DNA from 4 places in the Pseudomonas khavaziana genome. Region 4 is predicted to be linked to each of the others. Evidence: riboswitches for the same ligand, from Rfam matches in the RefSeq annotation. Region 4 holds a riboswitch; each other region holds the start of a gene.

Evidence for each region. A riboswitch is a leader RNA that binds a small molecule or an ion and turns the genes downstream of it on or off. The one in region 4 is predicted to bind cobalamin.
Region 1: another riboswitch for cobalamin. It lies ahead of QYQ93_RS13030 (CbtB domain-containing protein); the one in region 4 lies ahead of QYQ93_RS19550 (ABC transporter substrate-binding protein).
Region 2: another riboswitch for cobalamin. It lies ahead of cobO (cob(I)yrinic acid a,c-diamide adenosyltransferase); the one in region 4 lies ahead of QYQ93_RS19550 (ABC transporter substrate-binding protein).
Region 3: another riboswitch for cobalamin. It lies ahead of cobW (cobalamin biosynthesis protein CobW); the one in region 4 lies ahead of QYQ93_RS19550 (ABC transporter substrate-binding protein).

Annotation. Positions count from the first base shown of each region.
Region 1 covers NZ_CP129946.1:2,950,759-2,955,050, forward strand. Annotated here, with positions in the region: gene cobM (precorrin-4 C(11)-methyltransferase) at 1-653, opposite strand, end outside; gene QYQ93_RS13020 (cobalamin biosynthesis protein) at 725-1,117, opposite strand; gene QYQ93_RS13025 (CbtA family protein) at 1,114-1,815, opposite strand; gene QYQ93_RS13030 (CbtB domain-containing protein) at 1,827-2,015, opposite strand; cobalamin riboswitch at 2,114-2,327, opposite strand; gene QYQ93_RS13035 (M10 family metallopeptidase C-terminal domain-containing protein) at 2,739-4,127, shown strand.
Region 2 covers NZ_CP129946.1:4,710,776-4,715,067, forward strand. Annotated here, with positions in the region: gene cbiB (adenosylcobinamide-phosphate synthase CbiB) at 1-48, opposite strand, end outside; gene bluB (5,6-dimethylbenzimidazole synthase) at 45-695, opposite strand; gene QYQ93_RS20915 (cobyrinate a,c-diamide synthase) at 692-2,083, opposite strand; gene cobO (cob(I)yrinic acid a,c-diamide adenosyltransferase) at 2,080-2,691, opposite strand; cobalamin riboswitch at 2,772-3,017, opposite strand; gene QYQ93_RS20925 (sorbosone dehydrogenase family protein) at 3,117-4,292, shown strand, end outside.
Region 3 covers NZ_CP129946.1:2,955,597-2,959,888, forward strand. Annotated here, with positions in the region: gene QYQ93_RS13040 (hypothetical protein) at 1-133, opposite strand, end outside; gene QYQ93_RS13045 (hypothetical protein) at 509-1,243, opposite strand; cobalamin riboswitch at 1,434-1,633, shown strand; gene cobW (cobalamin biosynthesis protein CobW) at 1,727-2,788, shown strand; gene cobN (cobaltochelatase subunit CobN) at 2,791-4,292, shown strand, end outside.
Region 4 covers NZ_CP129946.1:4,410,331-4,414,622, forward strand. Annotated here, with positions in the region: gene QYQ93_RS19540 (M4 family metallopeptidase) at 1-933, opposite strand, end outside; gene QYQ93_RS19545 (DNA/RNA non-specific endonuclease) at 1,069-1,998, shown strand; cobalamin riboswitch at 2,119-2,312, shown strand; gene QYQ93_RS19550 (ABC transporter substrate-binding protein) at 2,417-3,427, shown strand; gene QYQ93_RS19555 (FecCD family ABC transporter permease) at 3,424-4,292, shown strand, end outside.

The DNA of each region.
Region 1 (4,292 bases), 1.5 Mb from region 4:
GTACGCCGGAACCCCTTGGCCGCGACCTTTTCGGCAATATCCGCCAAGGTGCCCACCGCCCAATCCTGATCCGGCCAGGTTGCACGGTGCACCACGGCTATCGGGCAATCGGCGCCATAGTGCGGCAGTAACTCGGCGACGATCTTCTCCAGATGATTGACCCCCAGGTGAATCGCCATGGTCGTACCGTGCCGGGCCAGGCTGTCGAAGTCCTCACCGGCGGGCATGCTGGTTTTATCTGCATAGCGGGTCAGGATTACGCTCTGGGCAATGTCCGGCAGGGTCAGCTCGGTTTCCAGCAGCGCCGCGCAAGCGGCTATCGCCGTGACCCCAGGGATGACCTGGAAGGGAATGCCCAGCTCACGCAAGTGACGGATCTGTTCGCCAATCGCCCCATACAGGCTTGGGTCGCCAGAGTGCACACGTGCCACATCCTGGCCTTGTCCATGGGCGGTCTTGATCAAGTCGATGATCTGCTCCAAGTGCAGTTCGGCGCTGTTGACCACCTGATGCGCCTGATGGCCTTCCAGCACCGCCGCAGGCACCAGCGAGCCCGCGTAGATGATCACCGGGCAACTGCGGATCAGCCGCTGGCCCTTGACGGTGATCAGTTCCGGGTCTCCGGGGCCTGCGCCGATGAAGTAGACGGTCATGGGGGGATTCCTGTTGAAAAACGGACGAGCATGAAGATTATTCATGATCGATAACGGCAATTATCGAGATTTTAACCGGCGCAGGCTAATGCAAAAGTGGCCTGGGCGGTTTTCCGGCGGGTAATCAGCAGGCGGGATGGGCTGCCCGAGAGGTGTTCGGCCAGGGCCAGGGCAGCGCTTTCGGCGACGCCATAACAGCCTGCATGGGCAAAAGCGACCGCTGACTTATGGCTCAAGCGGTGTTCATAACCGGCCAGTTGTTCGGCATTGAAGCACTGCAGCGGTAGACCCAGCAGGTGAGCGAGGGCCAATAAACCGTGCTCATCCTGTTTGCGATCAAGGCTTGCCAGGGCGTTGATACGCTGGGGTTCGATACCGCCCTCGGCGAGGGCGGCGTCAAACAGGCCCAGCAGGGTGTGAACATCACAACCGCGCTGGCACCCCAGGCCGACCACCAGGATCATGCCGGGTATCGATCGTCGTGGTGGCGGCGAAACAGCCAGGCACTGATCAAGCCCAGGGCCAGCCAGAACGCCACGTTGGTCAACTGCGAGGCAATCTTAAATTGTGTCTCGAGAGCCTCCGGGGCCAGCATCGAGTGCACCTGCGGCTGCGGTGCGCCGATCACGTGGGGCACGGCAAGTATCGCCACGCCCAGCACTTTCAACAGCCAGTTGCGGCCGAACACGAGCAGCGCAATACCGGCGGCGGTGGAGGCAGCGGTGCCTATCCACCAGCTCTGGCGCAGCGTCAGGTCAGCCGCAGCCGTGCCCGGCAATTCCGGTGGCAGGCCCAGGGTGGGTGCCAGCACAAAGGTCGCGTAACCCGCCAGGCCCCAGAGCAAGCCCTCAGCGGTGCGGGTCGGTGTACGCAGGGTGTACAGGCCGGCCAGCATCAGCGCAAAACCAACGGCAACCACCAGGTTTCCACCAGTGGTCGACAGCACGCGCTGCCAGCCATCTTCCGGCTCCCAGGCCTCGGCGTCGTGGGTGTGCGCAGCGGCGCCGGCATGCTCATGGGTGACTTCGGTGGTTGCCGGCGGCTTTTCATAGGTCTCCGCCTGTAAAATCAACGGTGCGACCCACAAGCTTTGCAGCAGGGTCAGCAGCAGGGCGGCGAACAAGCCGGTGAACCCTGCGGTTCGGGCAATACGCTTGATCATGTCGGCAGGCCTCAGTGGCAAGGGAACGCGGCGCTGTGGCGGGTATCGTGGGCCGCGTTGTGCACTGCCTCGATATGGGAGAAACCGGCGAAATATACCAGGCACGCGCCAAGGATCGACGCACCGATTGCGGCGCTCAGGCGTTGGCTCAAGGTTGCAGTGCTGCTGGTGGAGTGCGAGGTGCTGGTGGTGATCGACATGGCGCGTCCCTATCAGGTGTCAGAGGTGAAACGAGCGCATGCAAACCACGCGAGCCAGGCACGCAGGGTTCTGAACAGCGCCCGCCCACCGCGGGTTTGTTATCTGATTTTTTCGGGCCGGTCTCCGGGCTTGCGAGGGGCGGCTCTTGGAAGAGTTCCACCTGATAAGCGTCTCCTTCCCATGCACAGCACAGTGGATTTGACGCTTCGCTCGCTTACCGTTGCGGGGGCAGCACCGGACTTGCCATAGGTCTATGGCGCACCGGTTTCCCGTTTCACCCTGTGAAGGGCACCCGAAACAAGATGTGTAGGAGAGCATGCGACGAGCGCTTACGTCAAATGGCGGAATGCGCTCCAGGGGGGCGAGAGAGGTGGCCCTGTACGTGCCCAGAATCTTTATTCACTTGTCGTTAGCTAATGCAGGAGAATATGAACATTTCAAATGTTTCAAAAGGAAGAAAGGTTATTCTTTCTGTTGCCGAAATATAAAAATATATTGTATGGGTGTAACTGGGTTGTTCGGGCTTTTAGTTACTTTTCAATAGGTTGTTGAGGCGGCATGTTCAGTGAACTAGTGCTCCATTCGTATCTTGGTTATTTAGAGTGATGCAGGCGTTGAATCGTTGGGCAAGCTGTCCGGGAACGCTTTTTGCGTTTCTCCCTACTGATGCTCGTGGTTGTGGTTTTGTCTCCCTCAAATAGTCAAAAGTGATGGTGCCTATTGTGCAGATAACCAACAGCGTGCAACGCTTCTATAGCTCTTCCGTAGAGACTCAACAAAACAGCTCTTCCGATCCCACGTTGCGTACATCCGACCCGCATTTGAGGCCAATGCCGGGTCTTGATAAGCCGGTTTTTACCGTGGACCAGATCGCCCAGCACCTCACTCGGAGCGGCCGGAAATGGAATGACAGCAATGGTGATGGTGTCACGCAAGTCTCCTATACATTCGATACCCAGGGGGAAGGGGAAAGAGCGTTCAATGCCACCCAAAAAAGCCAGGCCAGACTGTCCATGCAGTCCTGGGCCGATGTGGCGAACGTGTCTTTTGAAGAGCATACTGGCCGTGGGGAAGGGCACCTGGCTTTTTCCAACAGTGAGGAGCCCCGGGTTGCATTCGCCCAATTGCCAGGCGCAGACGGTAAAGTCCTCATCAATCCCCGTTATGGCACGAATGCGGCCCCTGCACTTAACAATCATGGCCGATATACGCTTACCCATGAAATAGGGCATGGGCTGGGCCTTTTGCATCCTGCGGACTATGACAATAGCGGCGATTCCACCTACCCCAGTTACTATCGCGACGCCGTCTATGCCCAGGATACGCGTGGTCATACTGTCATGAGCTACTTCGATGCCAACTTAAGTGGTCAGAACCATAAGGGAAAGTACTCTGCTGCACCATTGATGGGTGACATTGCTGCTGCCCAGCGGGTATATGGTGCCAATTATAGGACACGTAATTCAGACACCACCTACGGTTTTAACTCCAATTCGGGTCGAGACTATTATCAACTCGATCATCCCAGGAATACGGCATTATTCTGCGTGTGGGACGGTGGAGGTAACGACACGTTGGATTTTTCCAAATATCGCCAAAACCAGACCGTCAATCTCAACGCTGAATCCTATTCCGATGTTGGAGGCTTGCGGGGGAATGTTTCTATTGCCAAAGGCGTTACGGTTGAAAACGCAATCGGCGGTTATGGTCATGATGCGATCATCGGGAACGATGCGGACAATGTGCTCAAGGGCGCAGCGGGCGCCGATTGGCTGAGGGGGGCAGGGGGGGCGGATACCTTTGCTTATGACCACGGCAGCGATTCCACGTTGGAAAACCCTGACCTGATCATGGATTTTGTGAGTGGCACCGACAAAATCGACATTTCGGCCTTGTTGAAAAACGCCGGTATTGGCGCGTTGACGTTTGTAAGGCGGCTATCGGGTGAATCTGGTCAAGCTGTTCTGAGTTACAACCGCCACACCAATCAGTCGAGGTTGGCTATCGATCTGACGGGTAACGGCCGTTTTGACTTTTTTCTCAAAAGCCACGGTCCGATAAATACACCCGACATCATTAGTGATGTTCCGGTTAAGTGGGCCTATTCCTAGTGTCCGACGCGGGGTTTTTCTTTTGAACTCGCGGGAATAGGACTTTCACATCATCTGCATATCTCAGGCTTGGGCGCCATTATAGCGCCCTATTTGGTGTGTTTAAATGCGTTGGGTCAGCTCAAACGCGCGCCTCATTTCCTATTGATGAAGCGGTGATGAAAT
Region 2 (4,292 bases), 300 kb from region 4:
CAGCGCATCCAGCGCCACCGCAGCGACACACAGCAAGGCCACACTCATTGACTCACTCCCCACTTGTTTTCATACAGCATGTCACTCAGCGGTCGCGGCTCGGTCCAGCCTTCAAGCTGCAACATCGGTGCCGGATAGAATTGCGCCACCGGTCCCAGGCATAACACCGCCAGGGGCTTGGCACCGGGCGGCAAGCCCAGCAGCTCGGCCAGGGCCTGGGGTTCGAACAGCGAGACCCAGCCCATGCCCAAGCCTTCCACGCGCGCCGCCAGCCATAGGTTCTGAATTGCACAGGATAGAGACGCCATGTCCATTTCCGGCAGGGTGCGGCGCCCGAAGATATGGCGCTCGCGATCATCCATCAGTGCGGCCACCAATACCTCGGCGCAGTCGTTGATGCCTTCGACCTTGAGCTTCATGAACGCATCGGAGCGCTCGCCCAAGGCTTCGGCGGTGCGCACGCGCTCTTCTTCCACCAACTGTTGAATCTGCCCACGCAGGGTGCGGTCGCTGATGCGGATAAAACGCCAAGGCTGCATCAGGCCGACGCTGGGCGCCTGGTGCGCAGCCTGGAGCAGGCGCTGCAGCAGTTGCGGGGCGACGTTGCCGCCAGTGAAGTGGCGCATGTCGCGGCGTTCGGCGATGGCGCGGTAGACAGCGTCGCGGTCGGCCTTGGGGAAGGCGTTGTCAGTCATGGCCTCATCGGGGGCAAGCCCCCTCCCACATTGGATTGGGTTTCAACTCGGTCAACTGTGGGAGCTGGCTTGCCTGCGATAGCGGTCTCAAGGTCTGGCGCGAACAACGCGGCCACCGCGCCAGGATTCGACGGGAAATAAAAGTGCACGTAGGACGCGGTCATCCGCCCTTGGCGGTACACCGCTTCGGCACCGCGCCCACCGTTGGGGCTCAGGCCGCGGGCAATTGGCGCCCATTCGGTGTTGGTCAGGGAATGGTGGTAGGTGTGGCCGCGCAGGACGCCTTCCGGCAGTTCGACGCTTTGCAGAGCCAGGGCTGCAAGTTTCTTTTGCATCACTGCATCGCCCTGCAGCAGGCCCACCAGTTCGGCACGAGAACCGTGCACATCGGTGAGCGAATCGAGCAGGTAGAGCATGCCGCCGCATTCAGCAAGCAGCGGTTTACCGGCGCCGTGATGCGCACGGATGGCCTCCAGCATCGGGATGTTGGCCGACAGGGCCTGGTGGTGCAATTCCGGATACCCGCCGGGCAGATACAGACTGTCAGCTTGCGGCAGTTGGCGATCATGGATCGGTGAGAAAAAGCTCAGCTCAGCGCCCATCCCCCGTAACAGGTCAAGGCTGGCGCCGTAGGTAAAGGCAAAGGCTTCGTCACGGGCCACGGCGATGCGCACGCCGGCGAGCAACGGCTCGGCCTCGATCACGGCGGGCGCGGCAAAGGTCACGGGCGGCGGCAGGGCCACTTCACAACTGCTGCCCAGGGCCTGGGCGGCGGCGTCCAGGCGCACATCGAGGTCATTCAATTCACTGGCTTGCACCAGGCCCAGGTGGCGGCTGGGCAGTTCGATGCCGGTCTCCCGGGACAACGCGCCGTACCAGCGCAAGCCCTCGGTGAGGCTGCCTTCGAGCAACTGGGCATGACGCAAAGTACCGACACGGTTGGCCAGCACGCCAGCAAACGGCAGGTCGGGTTGATAACGTGCCAGGCCCAGGGCCAGGGCGCCAAAGGTCTGGGCCATGGCGGTGCCATCGATCACGCCCAGTACCGGCACGCCGAAGTGCCGCGCCAGGTCGGCGCTGGAGGGCGTGCCGTCGAACAAACCCATCACGCCTTCGATCAGGATCAGGTCAGCCTCCCCTGCCGCTTCCCAGAGCAGACGGCGACTTTCCTGCTCGCCCACCATCCACATGTCCAGTTGATACACCGGCGCCCCGCTGGCGCGCTCGTGGATCATCGGGTCGAGAAAATCCGGGCCGCATTTGAACACGCGTACCTTGCGTCCCAGGTTGCGATGCAAACGCGCCAGCGCGGCGGTGACGGTGGTTTTGCCCTGGCCGGACGCCGGAGCGGCGATCAATACGGCCGGGCAATGACGGGGCTGATTCAAAGTTCGACGCCTTTCTGGGCCTTGATACCGGCCTGGAACGCGTGCTTGAGCATGCCCATTTCGGTGACCGTGTCGGCCATTTCAATCAGTTCCGGCTTGGCGCCGCGGCCGGTGACCACCACATGCTGCATTGGCGGGCGGGCTTGCAGGTCGCTGAGTACCTGATCCAGGTCCAGGTAGCCGTGCTTGAGGGCAATGTTCAGCTCGTCCAACACTACCAGGCCGATAGAGGCGTCTTGCAACATTGCACGGGACACGGCCCAGGCCGCCTCGGCGGCGGCGATGTCGCGCTGGCGGTCCTGGGTTTCCCAGGTGAAGCCTTCGCCCATCACATGGAAACGCACCTGCTCGGGAAAGCGCCGAAAGAACAGCTCTTCGCCGGTGCTGTTGCGGCCCTTGATGAACTGCACCACGCCGCACTGCATGCCATGGCCCATGGCGCGGGCCAGCATGCCGAAGGCCGAGCTGCTCTTGCCTTTGCCATTGCCGGTCAGTACCAGCAACAGGCCGCACTCATTCGGCGAATTGGCGATGCGCTCGTCGATCACGGCTTTTTTGCGCAGCATGCGCGCCAGGTGGCGTTCGTCGCGGTCAGGGGAATCGGTCATGGCAGCTCTCCGTTGGGGCTGGACAAAAAACGGCGGGCAGGAAAAAGACAAAACAGACAGCCAAGCATCGCCCACCGTGATGCTGTTGAATGTTCAAGGCCGGTCTCCGGACTCATGAGTGGCGCGTCGTATCGATGCAGCCGAGGGCGCGCCTTCCCATATCGCGAGCGATACAGTGGCAAACAGCACCGTCTTGACTCATTTACCGTTGCGGGGGCAGCGCCGGAATCGCGGCAACACTGTGTACAAGTGCGCTCACTCACCGGCTTCCCTGTTTCACTCTGCCGACGCGCACGCCACAGAGCACCTGGAACAAGCCGCGAAGGTTAGTGGGTTGGGGGTGGAGCGTCAATTAAAGCTGGCCTGGTACTTGAACCATCCGTACACCCTGCTTCTCTACCCTTACAGGTATCAAGGAGAAAACCATGCATAAAACCCGACTCGCCTTACTGATCATGCTCGCCGGCGGCCTCGCCGCCTGCGGTGAAAGCTCAACCTTGCAGGTCTCCGACGGTACCGGGCCCGCGCCCAAGCTGCCGGAACCGAACAAGACTCTGGTCCCCACCGTCAATATCGCCCCGGCCATTGGCTGGCCTGAGGGCGCCAAGCCAACTGCTGCTGCCGGCACCCAGGTTGCCGCGTTCGCCGAGGGCCTGGATCACCCGCGCTGGCTTTACGTGCTGCCCAATGGCGACGTGCTGGTGGCCGAGACCAATGCGCCACCCAAGCCGGACGATTCCAAAGGCGTGCGCGGCTGGGTAATGGAAAAGGTCATGGGCCGTGCCGGTGCCGGCGTGCCGAGCCCGAACCGCATTACGTTGCTGCGCGATGTCGATCACGATGGCGTGGCCGAAACCCGCACGGTGTTCCTGGAGAATCTCAATTCGCCCTTTGGCATGACACTGGTCGGCAACGACCTATATGTGGCGGACTCGGATAAGTTGCTGCGCTTCCCCTATCAGCCGGGTGAAACCGCGATCAAAGCCCAGGGCACCAAGGTCGTGGACTTACCGGGCGGGCCTTTGAACCACCACTGGACGAAAAACGTGGTAGCCAGCAAGGATGGCAGCAAGCTGTATGTAAGCGTCGGCTCCAACAGCAACGTCGGTGAAAACGGCCTGGAGGCAGAGCAGGGCCGCGCCGCAATCTGGGAAGTCGACCGCGCCACCGGCAAGCACCGCATTTTCGCCTCCGGCCTGCGCAACCCTAACGGCATGGCCTGGGAACCTCAGAGCGGCAAGCTGTGGACGGCGGTCAATGAACGCGATGAAATCGGCAGTGACCTAGTGCCTGACTACATCACCTCAGTCAAGGATGGCGGGTTTTATGGCTGGCCTTTCAGCTATTACGGCCAGCATGTGGATGTGCGTGTCACACCGCAAAACCCTGATCTGGTCGCCAAGGCCATCGCGCCGGACTACGCGGTAGGCCCTCATACCGCCTCACTGGGGCTGACGTTCGCCGAGGGCAGCAGACTGCCCGCGCAGTTCAGCAATGGTGCGTTTATCGGCCAGCATGGCTCGTGGAATCGCAAGCCGCACAGTGGCTACAAGGTGATTTTCGTGCCGTTTGAAGGGGGCCAGCCAAAAGGACAGCCGGTG
Region 3 (4,292 bases), 1.5 Mb from region 4:
CTTGCTTGACTTCTCTTATACGATCTATTGGCGGCATTTGGTCTATTGGGGGGCGTGCAGGAACGCTAGGTCGATTATTGGGAGTGTCAGGCTTTACTGGAGTATGGTTTTTCTGTACTGATGATAGGGTCATGGAAGGCTCCTTTATGTTGAGGCTGATCTATCAAGTTGTTTTGGTACGGTTAATGTGTGGTTAAAACCCAGGATTAGTTCCTAGACAAAGTGGGAAAATTGATCCTCGCCTGCCAGGCGCAGGCAAAACTTAATTATTCGATCTCTGAGGCGATGGTACAGAACTCTTGAATGGAATGAGTTTACTTCTCGGCAGCCAGTTCGAGGTACTTCGGCCCAGGCCGAAGCTAAGGAGGGAGCACGCTGCCCCCGCAACTGTGTGGGGGGCAACTGACTGCCATGCCAATGCTGAGACGGCGCCACAAGCCAGGCACGCAGGGTTTTGAACAGTCCAGTTCATTGCGGGTTTGTTATCTGATCTTCAGACCCGTGATATTTACCAAATCTCCCAGGCAACTCCCGGAGCTAACAGCTTCAAATTCGGATAACGATGACGAGCCTGTTGGTGTGAAGTCTTCCCTTCCTGGTAATTGAGGTTCGCCATGTCGAATCGGTCATCTACCTTGCCGCTAAACAATCCGAGGAAACCAATACCTTTGTCCACCGCTGCATATAGCTTTGGGCGATCGAGAAGCAGTGAGGCAGCCGCTGTAGCTCCCGCACTATAAGTCTTATCGCTTGGAATCCGGCCGGCGGCTTGCTTCAGCTCTTTCAAATTCACATAAGTATCACCGCCACCTAACTCGTCGAAGTGAGCGATGAGCAACTTAATCACACCGTTGTCAGACAGGTTATTATAATCACCCAGCTCAATCGCGAGGTCATCATAAGCGATCCCATCCATTTTGCTTTTACTGTCAAACTCTTCAAAAAGGGTTGTTTGCCTCAATACTTCCTGGGCTATCTTCATCTGCCTCGGAGTGGGAGGCGGCCCCCACTCCGCTATCCCGTCGGCCAACTTCTGCAGGTAGTCGGGGGTGATGAGTCCGGTATACGGGTTACCGTACATCCCGAAATCGTTCTTTAGTTCCTGCAGAAGTTCCCTGTGGCTCCAGCGCTCGACATCATGGTTTGCAGAAACGGTATCTCGCTTACTGACGGTATGGGGCTGTACATCTAGAGGCTTAGTATTTAGAGGCGTAGTGTTTGTTGGTGGTATGGGTAGGCTCATGGAAAGTTCCTTTGTTTTGTGGTCTATTTAGTTGGGAGGGGCGTTCATATACACATTTACCTACGGGGCATATCGACTTGAATTACGTGGCTTGTTCTCTGGTGACGTTCCGTACGAAACTTATGAAGGTGTTTCGGCGATTTTCGGTAATCGGATGCGCGATCAACATTGACCCGTTCTCCCGCACTGCGTAGCCTTGCTCGCTCGAGGTTCTTCGGCCCAGGCCGAAGCTAAGAAGGGAACGCGGTTCAAGCCGCGGCTGCCCCCGCAACTGTGAAGGGTCCAGTTGACTGCCATGCCACTGCCGAGACGGCGGGAAGGCGCAGTCAACGTTGGTCGTAAGACCTGTACGCCCCAAGCCAGGAGACCTGCCTCGTCACCGATTTTCCAATTCAACCGGGCGGGGTGATCCGGTGACGAAATCCGCTGCTGCGCGCCGCCGCAGGGCCTGTCGTCCCGTATGCCCGCCCCAAAGGGCATCCGATGAAAACACTGGCCAAACTCCCCGTCACCATCGTTACCGGCTTCCTTGGCTCGGGTAAGACCACCTTGTTGCGTCATATGCTCGACAACGCCCAGGGTCGTCGTATCGCGGTGATCGTCAACGAATTCGGCGAACTGGGCATTGACGGTGAAATACTCAAGCAGTGCTCCATCGGTTGTACCGAAGAAGAAGCCAATGGCCGCGTGTACGAACTGGCCAACGGTTGCCTGTGCTGCACCGTGCAGGAAGAGTTCTTCCCGGTGATGCGCGAACTGGTGGCCCGTCGCGGCGACCTTGACCATATCCTCATCGAAACCTCGGGCCTGGCCCTGCCAAAGCCGCTGGTGCAAGCCTTCCAGTGGCCGGAGATCCGTAGCGCCTGCACCGTCGACGCGGTGATCACCGTGGTCGACAGCCCGGCCGTGGCCGCCGGCACCTTCGCCGCGTTCCCGGATCAAGTCGACGCCCAGCGTAAACTTGACCCGAACCTGGACCACGAGTCGCCACTGCATGAACTGTTCGCCGATCAACTGGCCAGCGCCGACCTGGTGATCCTCAACAAAGCCGACCTGATCAGCGCTGAAGACCTGGCCCGCGTGCGCCTGGAAGTTGCTGAAGAGCTGCCGCCAGCAGTGAAGGTCATCGAAGCCAGCAGCGGTCGCCTGCCGTTGGACGTGCTGATTGGCCTGGGCGCCGGCTCAGAGGAGCACATCGACGCTCGCCACAGCCATCATGACCATCATCATGAAGGTGAAGACGATCACGATCACGATGCCTTTGACTCGATCTCCATCGACCTGCCCCAAGCCGAAGAAGTGCTGTTGCTCGACGCCCTGGCCCAATTGGTCGTGCAGCACGGCATCCTGCGTGTCAAAGGCTTTGCCGCGATCCCGAACAAGCCGATGCGCCTGCTGATCCAGGGCGTGGGCACGCGCTTCGACAAGCACTTCGACCGTGCCTGGGGGGGCGATGAAGCTCGTACCACGCGCCTGGTGCTGATCGGCCAGGAACTGGATGCCGCCGGCCTTGAAGCGCAATTGCGCGCTGCCCTCAGCGTTTAACCATGCACCTGCTCAGGACCCAACCCGGTGGTTTCGTCGCGGACGACAATATTGCCGACCTTGGCCAAACCCCTGCTGAACTGGTGATCCTGTGCAGCGGCGACTCCAGCCTGGCGCTGCTCGCCGAAGCGGCCCAGCAGTTGCCCGAGGATTACCCCAGCCTGCGCCTGGCCAACCCGATGCAGGTGCAAAACCATGCCTCCGTCGACCTCTACGTCGATGAGGTGTTGCGCCATGCCAAGGTGATTCTGATTTCCTTGCATGGCGGCATTGGTTACTGGCGCTACGGCATCGAGCGCCTGGTGGAACTGGCTGAGCGCGGCGTCACGCTGATTTTGGTGCCGGGGGATGACCGCCCCGACCCGGAGCTCAGCGGCCTGAGTACCGTTGATGCCGAACAGCGCGAGCGCCTGTGGCATTTCCTGCGCCAGGGCGGCCTGGGTAACGCGCTGGATTTTTATCATTGCCTGGCCAGCGCCCATCTGGGCCGCGACTATATATGGGCCGAGCCGCAAACCTTGCCGCGTACGGCGATCTATCACCCGAATCAAGCCAATGCCCGCCTCAATGACTGGCAGGTGGATTGGCGCGCTGACCTCCCCGTAGCCGCCGTGCTGTTCTATCGCTCCCACTTGCAGGCGGCCAATACCGGTTTCATCGATGTGTTCTGCCAGCGCTTGCAGGCCGCGGGCCTCAACCCGTTGCCCATCGCGGTGGCCAGCTTGAAAGAGCCCGGCTGCCTCACGGTGGTCGAGGATCTGCTGGACGACGTGCAAGCCGCCGTGATCCTCAACACCACCGGCTTTGCCCAGTCCAGCCCCGAAGCCCCGCACCTGCGCCCATTTCGCCGCAATATCCCGGTGATCCAGGCGATCTGCGCCCAGGACAACCAACCCGGCTGGCAGGCCAGTGAGCAAGGGCTCGGCCCGCGTGACCTGGCGATGCATATTGCCTTGCCGGAGCTGGATGGGCGCATCATCAGCCGGCCGATCAGCTTCAAGGACCTGGCCTGGCGCAGCGAGCGCAGCCAGTCGGACGTGGTGTGCTATCGCGCAGCTCCTGAGCGCATGGACTTTGTCGCTGAATTGGCGCGGCGCTGGGTCGACTTGGCCCGGGTGCCCAATGCCGATAAGCGCATTGCCCTGATCCTCGCCAACTACCCGACCCGAGATGGGCGTATTGGTAATGGCGTGGGCCTGGACACCCCGGCTGCGGCGCTGAATATTTTGCGTGCCTTGCAATCTGAAGGCTACCCGGTGGCAGAGGTGCTTCCCGACAGTGGCACCGCACTGATCCATGCGCTGCTCGGTGGTGTCACCAACGACCTCGACAGCCTCGACCTGCGCCCGTGCCACCAAAGCCTGGGCCTGGAGGATTACCAGGCGATGTTCGATCGCTTGCCCGCGTCCAATCGTCAGGCTGTGCTGGAACGTTGGGGCACCGCGCAAAACGATCCCATGTTTCGCGACGGCCGCATGATGATCGCCGGCCTGCGCCTGGGCCT
Region 4 (4,292 bases):
CAACCGCGAATCGCGCAATGCGTCATACCAGATACGCCCTGCACGCTCCCAGGCGAACCCGCCAATCCGGGTCGCCACCTGATAGAACGCGTGGTTGGGAATGCCGGAATTGATATGCACCCCGCCATTGTCCTCATAAGTTTGCACAAAATCATCCATGTGCCCAGGCTGTGGGTCTTTGCCCAGCAGCTTGTCATCAAACGCAGTGCCTGGCGCTTTCATCGAGCGCAGGGCGGTGCCCTTGATCTTTTTGGTAAACAGCCCTTTGCCAATCAGCCAATCAGCCTCCTCGGCGGTTTGCTTCAACGCATACTGCTTGATCAGTGAGCCGAACACGTCGGACAGCGACTCGTTCAACGCGCCGGACTGGTTGAAGTACATCAGCTTGGCCTCATCCTCGGTAACGCCATGGGCCAACTCATGGCCAATCACGTCGAGCGCCACGGTGAAGCGATTGAACAGTTGCTGGTCACCGTCGCCGAAGACCATCTGGCTCGAATTCCAGAACGCGTTGTTATAGTCCTGGCCGAAGTGCACCGTGGCGTCCAGGGCCATGCCGGCATCGTCGATGGAGTTGCGGTCGAACACCTGGTCAAAAAAATCGAAGGTGGCGCCCAGGCCGTCATAGGCTTCGTCCACCGCGGCATCGCCACTGGCCGGTTGCCCTTCGCCGCGGATCAGCTTGCCAGGCAGGCTGTCGGTGTTTTCAGCGCTGTAGATCGAGCGCTGTTTCTCGGCTCCCATGGCCAACGCCATGCGGGCTGGGCCCTTGGCGGGTACAGCGACCATGCGCAACGAGCGGAACGTGCTGTCCTTGGCGCGAGTGCGTAATGCGACTTCCCGTTGGGCTTTATCCCCGTGGCGGGCGATCTGGTCGAGCATGTAGGGTGGGATCAGACAGAAAATCGGGTTGCGCGGCTGGCGAACACACATAAGCTGGCTCCTTTTTGGCGTGTGATGAACGTCCGGGTAGCGGTTTCAGGATAGCCCTGTGTTCGCCACCTGGGCCAAATTGTCATGAGTTTGTGTTGCAGTGGTGTTTATCCGAGGCCCATAAGGAACATGCCCATGCCCGCCCGCACAGCCAAAATCGACCTTTCCCACCGCCCCAGGCTTGCTGACCTGCGCCCATTGGTCGCGCTCAGCCCCACCCTGCTGGAAGCCAGAACCGCGACGCCGCGCGTCACCGCGGCCACGGACCTCAAAAACCGCGCTGGCTATGCCGACGACTTCCTCAACGACTTCGTGGTGCCATGGCCCACGGTTGACCAGCCACTGGCGGGCGACGTGCAACCCAAGCGCCTGGACTACACGCATTTCTCCATCACTATGTCGCGCTCCCGACGACTGGCGCTCTACGTGGGGGTGAATATCGACGGTTCAAAGCATGTGGACATCACGCGCAGCAACGACACTTGGGCCTACGATGGTCGCCTGCCCCTGGATGCGCAGGTAGGTGAAGACCTCTACGCCGGCAATGGCCTGGACCGCGGCCACCTGGTGCGGCGCCAGGACCCCAACTGGGGCGACGAGGCCAACACCGCCAACTTCGACACCTTCCACTTCACCAACTGCTCGCCGCAAATGAGCGGCTTCAACCAGAAGACCTGGCTGGAACTCGAAGACTACATTCTTGACAACACCCAACGCTGGGAAGCCCGGGCCACGGTGTTTACCGGCCCGGTATTCGCCGATGACGACCGACTTTATCGTGGGGTGAAAATCCCCAAGGCGTTCTGGAAAGTCGTGGCTTACCTCAGCGACGACGGCAAACCCTCCGCCAGCGCCTACATGATCGACCAAAGCCGTGAGCTGGGGCAGCTCGACCTGGTGTTCGGCCAGCTTCGCACCTACCAGCGCAGCGTGATCCATATCGAGCAACTGACCGGCATCCGCTTCGCCAACCTGGCCGACTATGACGGGTTCAGCAATGAAGAACGCGCCACAGGAACGCGCATCGAGGCGCTGATTCGCGGCCCCCAAGACATACGACTCTGAGCCATTCCTCTGTAGGAGCGAGCTTGCTCGCGAAGCACCTGAGCGCACCGCGGAGCATCAGGTTCCCCGCGTCATCGTTGACGACCTTCGCGAGCAAGCTCGCTCCTACAGGGCGTGATCGACTACCATACCGCCGCCGGTTCCCGTATGGGACTAACAGGGAATTCGAAACGCCGCCCGCGACGTCAATCGAAACTGCCCCCGCAACTGTAGGTGCCGAGCCTGCTCCCCACTGCCACTGGACCCTGTCCGGGAAGGCGGGAGCAAGGTGACGACGCATCAGTCAGGAGACCTGCCGGCCCAGCAAAACCACTAACCGGCGGGGTGTCCGGGAAGGACATCCTTGCCTGCCTGATCGGCAGCGTTCGAGGCTGTATTTCCGAGCCGTACCGCCCCTGCTGCACTCGGAGATCTCCCCATGCTGCCACGCGTTACCGCCCTGATCGCAGGCTTGGGTGCCTGTGCAATGGCCCAGGCCACGCCCACCCATTACCCGCTGAGCCTGGAAAACTGCGGCAGTACCCTGACCTTCCAGCACGCGCCTGCACGCAGCGTCACCATCGGCCAGGCCGCCACCGAGATGCTCTATGCCTTGGGCGTGGGCGATAAAGTGGTTGGCACTTCGCTGTGGTTCAACAACGTGTTGGCGCAGTACAAGGCACAGGACGCCACCATCGAGCGCCTGGCCAACAACGAGCCGAGCTTCGAAGCGGTGATCGCCAAGCGCCCGCAACTGGTGGCCGCCGAGCTGGAATGGGTGGTGGGGCCCCAAGGCGTGGTCGGCACCCGCGAGCAATTCCATGAGCTGCAGATCCCCACCTACCTGCTGCCCTCGGATTGCGAAGGCAAGGACAACCTGGTGGGTGCCGACGGCACGCGACTGGAGCCGTTCCGCATCGACACGATTTATAAAAGCATCCGCCAACTGGCGCAGATTTTCGACGTCCAGGATCGCGGCCAGCAGCTCAACGATGAACTGCAGGCGCGCCTGGTCAAGTCCATCGCCACCGCGCAAGGCAAAGGCTTGAAGCAAGCCAGCGCGCTGGTGTGGTTCTCCAGTGCCGAAATGGCCAGCGATCCCTATGTGGCCGGGCACAAGGGCATTCCCCAGTTCATGCTGCAAACCCTCGGCCTGCGCAATGTGGTGCAGTCCGATGAAGAATGGCCCGCCGTCGGCTGGGAAACCATCGCCAAGGCCAACCCGACGTTCCTGGTGATCGCACGCATGGATCGGCGCCGCTACCCCGCCGACGACCATGAAAAGAAACTCGCCTTCCTGCGCAGCGACCCGGTGACCCGCAACATGGACGCGGTGAAACACAACCGCATCATCATCCTCGATGCCCTGGCGTTGCAGGCCAGCCTGCGTACCTTCGATGGCCTGGAACAACTGGCCGCCGCCATCGACGGCTATGACCTGCCGAAATGATGCGTACCCTGCTCGCCCTCACACTGCTGTTGCTCGCCCTGCTCGCCGGCGTGGCCATCGGCGAAACGGCCATCTCGCCACAGGTGGTGCTCCAGGTGCTCGCCAACAAACTGTGCGCCGCGGGCTTCGTGCTCGACCCCATCGATGAAGGCGTGGTGTGGAACTATCGCCTGACCCGCGCACTGGTGGCCGCTGCCTGCGGTGCGGGGTTGGCGACCTGTGGCGTGATCCTGCAATCGTTGCTGCGTAACCCGCTGGCTGATCCTTACTTGCTCGGCATCAGCGCCGGCGCGTCGACCGGCGCGGTCCTCGTTGCCTTGATCGGCGTCGGCGGCGGGCTGGTGTCGCTGTCGGCGGGGGCGTTTGCAGGGGCGATGGCGGCGTTTGCGCTGGTGATCCTGCTGGCGCGGGCCAGTGGCTCGTCCAGCGGCACCGGGCAGATCATCCTCGCGGGCATCGCCGGCTCGCAATTGTTCAATGCCTTGACCGCGTTCCTGATCACCAAGTCGGCCAGCTCCGAGCAAGCCCGCGGCATTATGTTCTGGCTGCTGGGCAACCTCAGCGGCGTGCGTTGGCCGTCGGTGTGGCTGGCGGTGCCGGTGGCGATCGTTGGGCTGGCGGTGTGCCTGTGGCATCGTCGCGCATTGGATGCCTTTACTTTCGGCAGCGACTCGGCGGCGTCCCTGGGCATCCCGGTGCGCCGCGTGCAATTTGTGCTGGTGGCCTGCGCTGCGCTGGTGACGGCAGTGATGGTGTCCATCGTTGGCTCCATCGGTTTTGTCGGCCTGGTGATTCCCCATGCGGTGCGCCTGCTGCTGGGCACCGGGCATTCGCGGTTGCTGCCGGCGAGCGCTCTTGGTGGCGC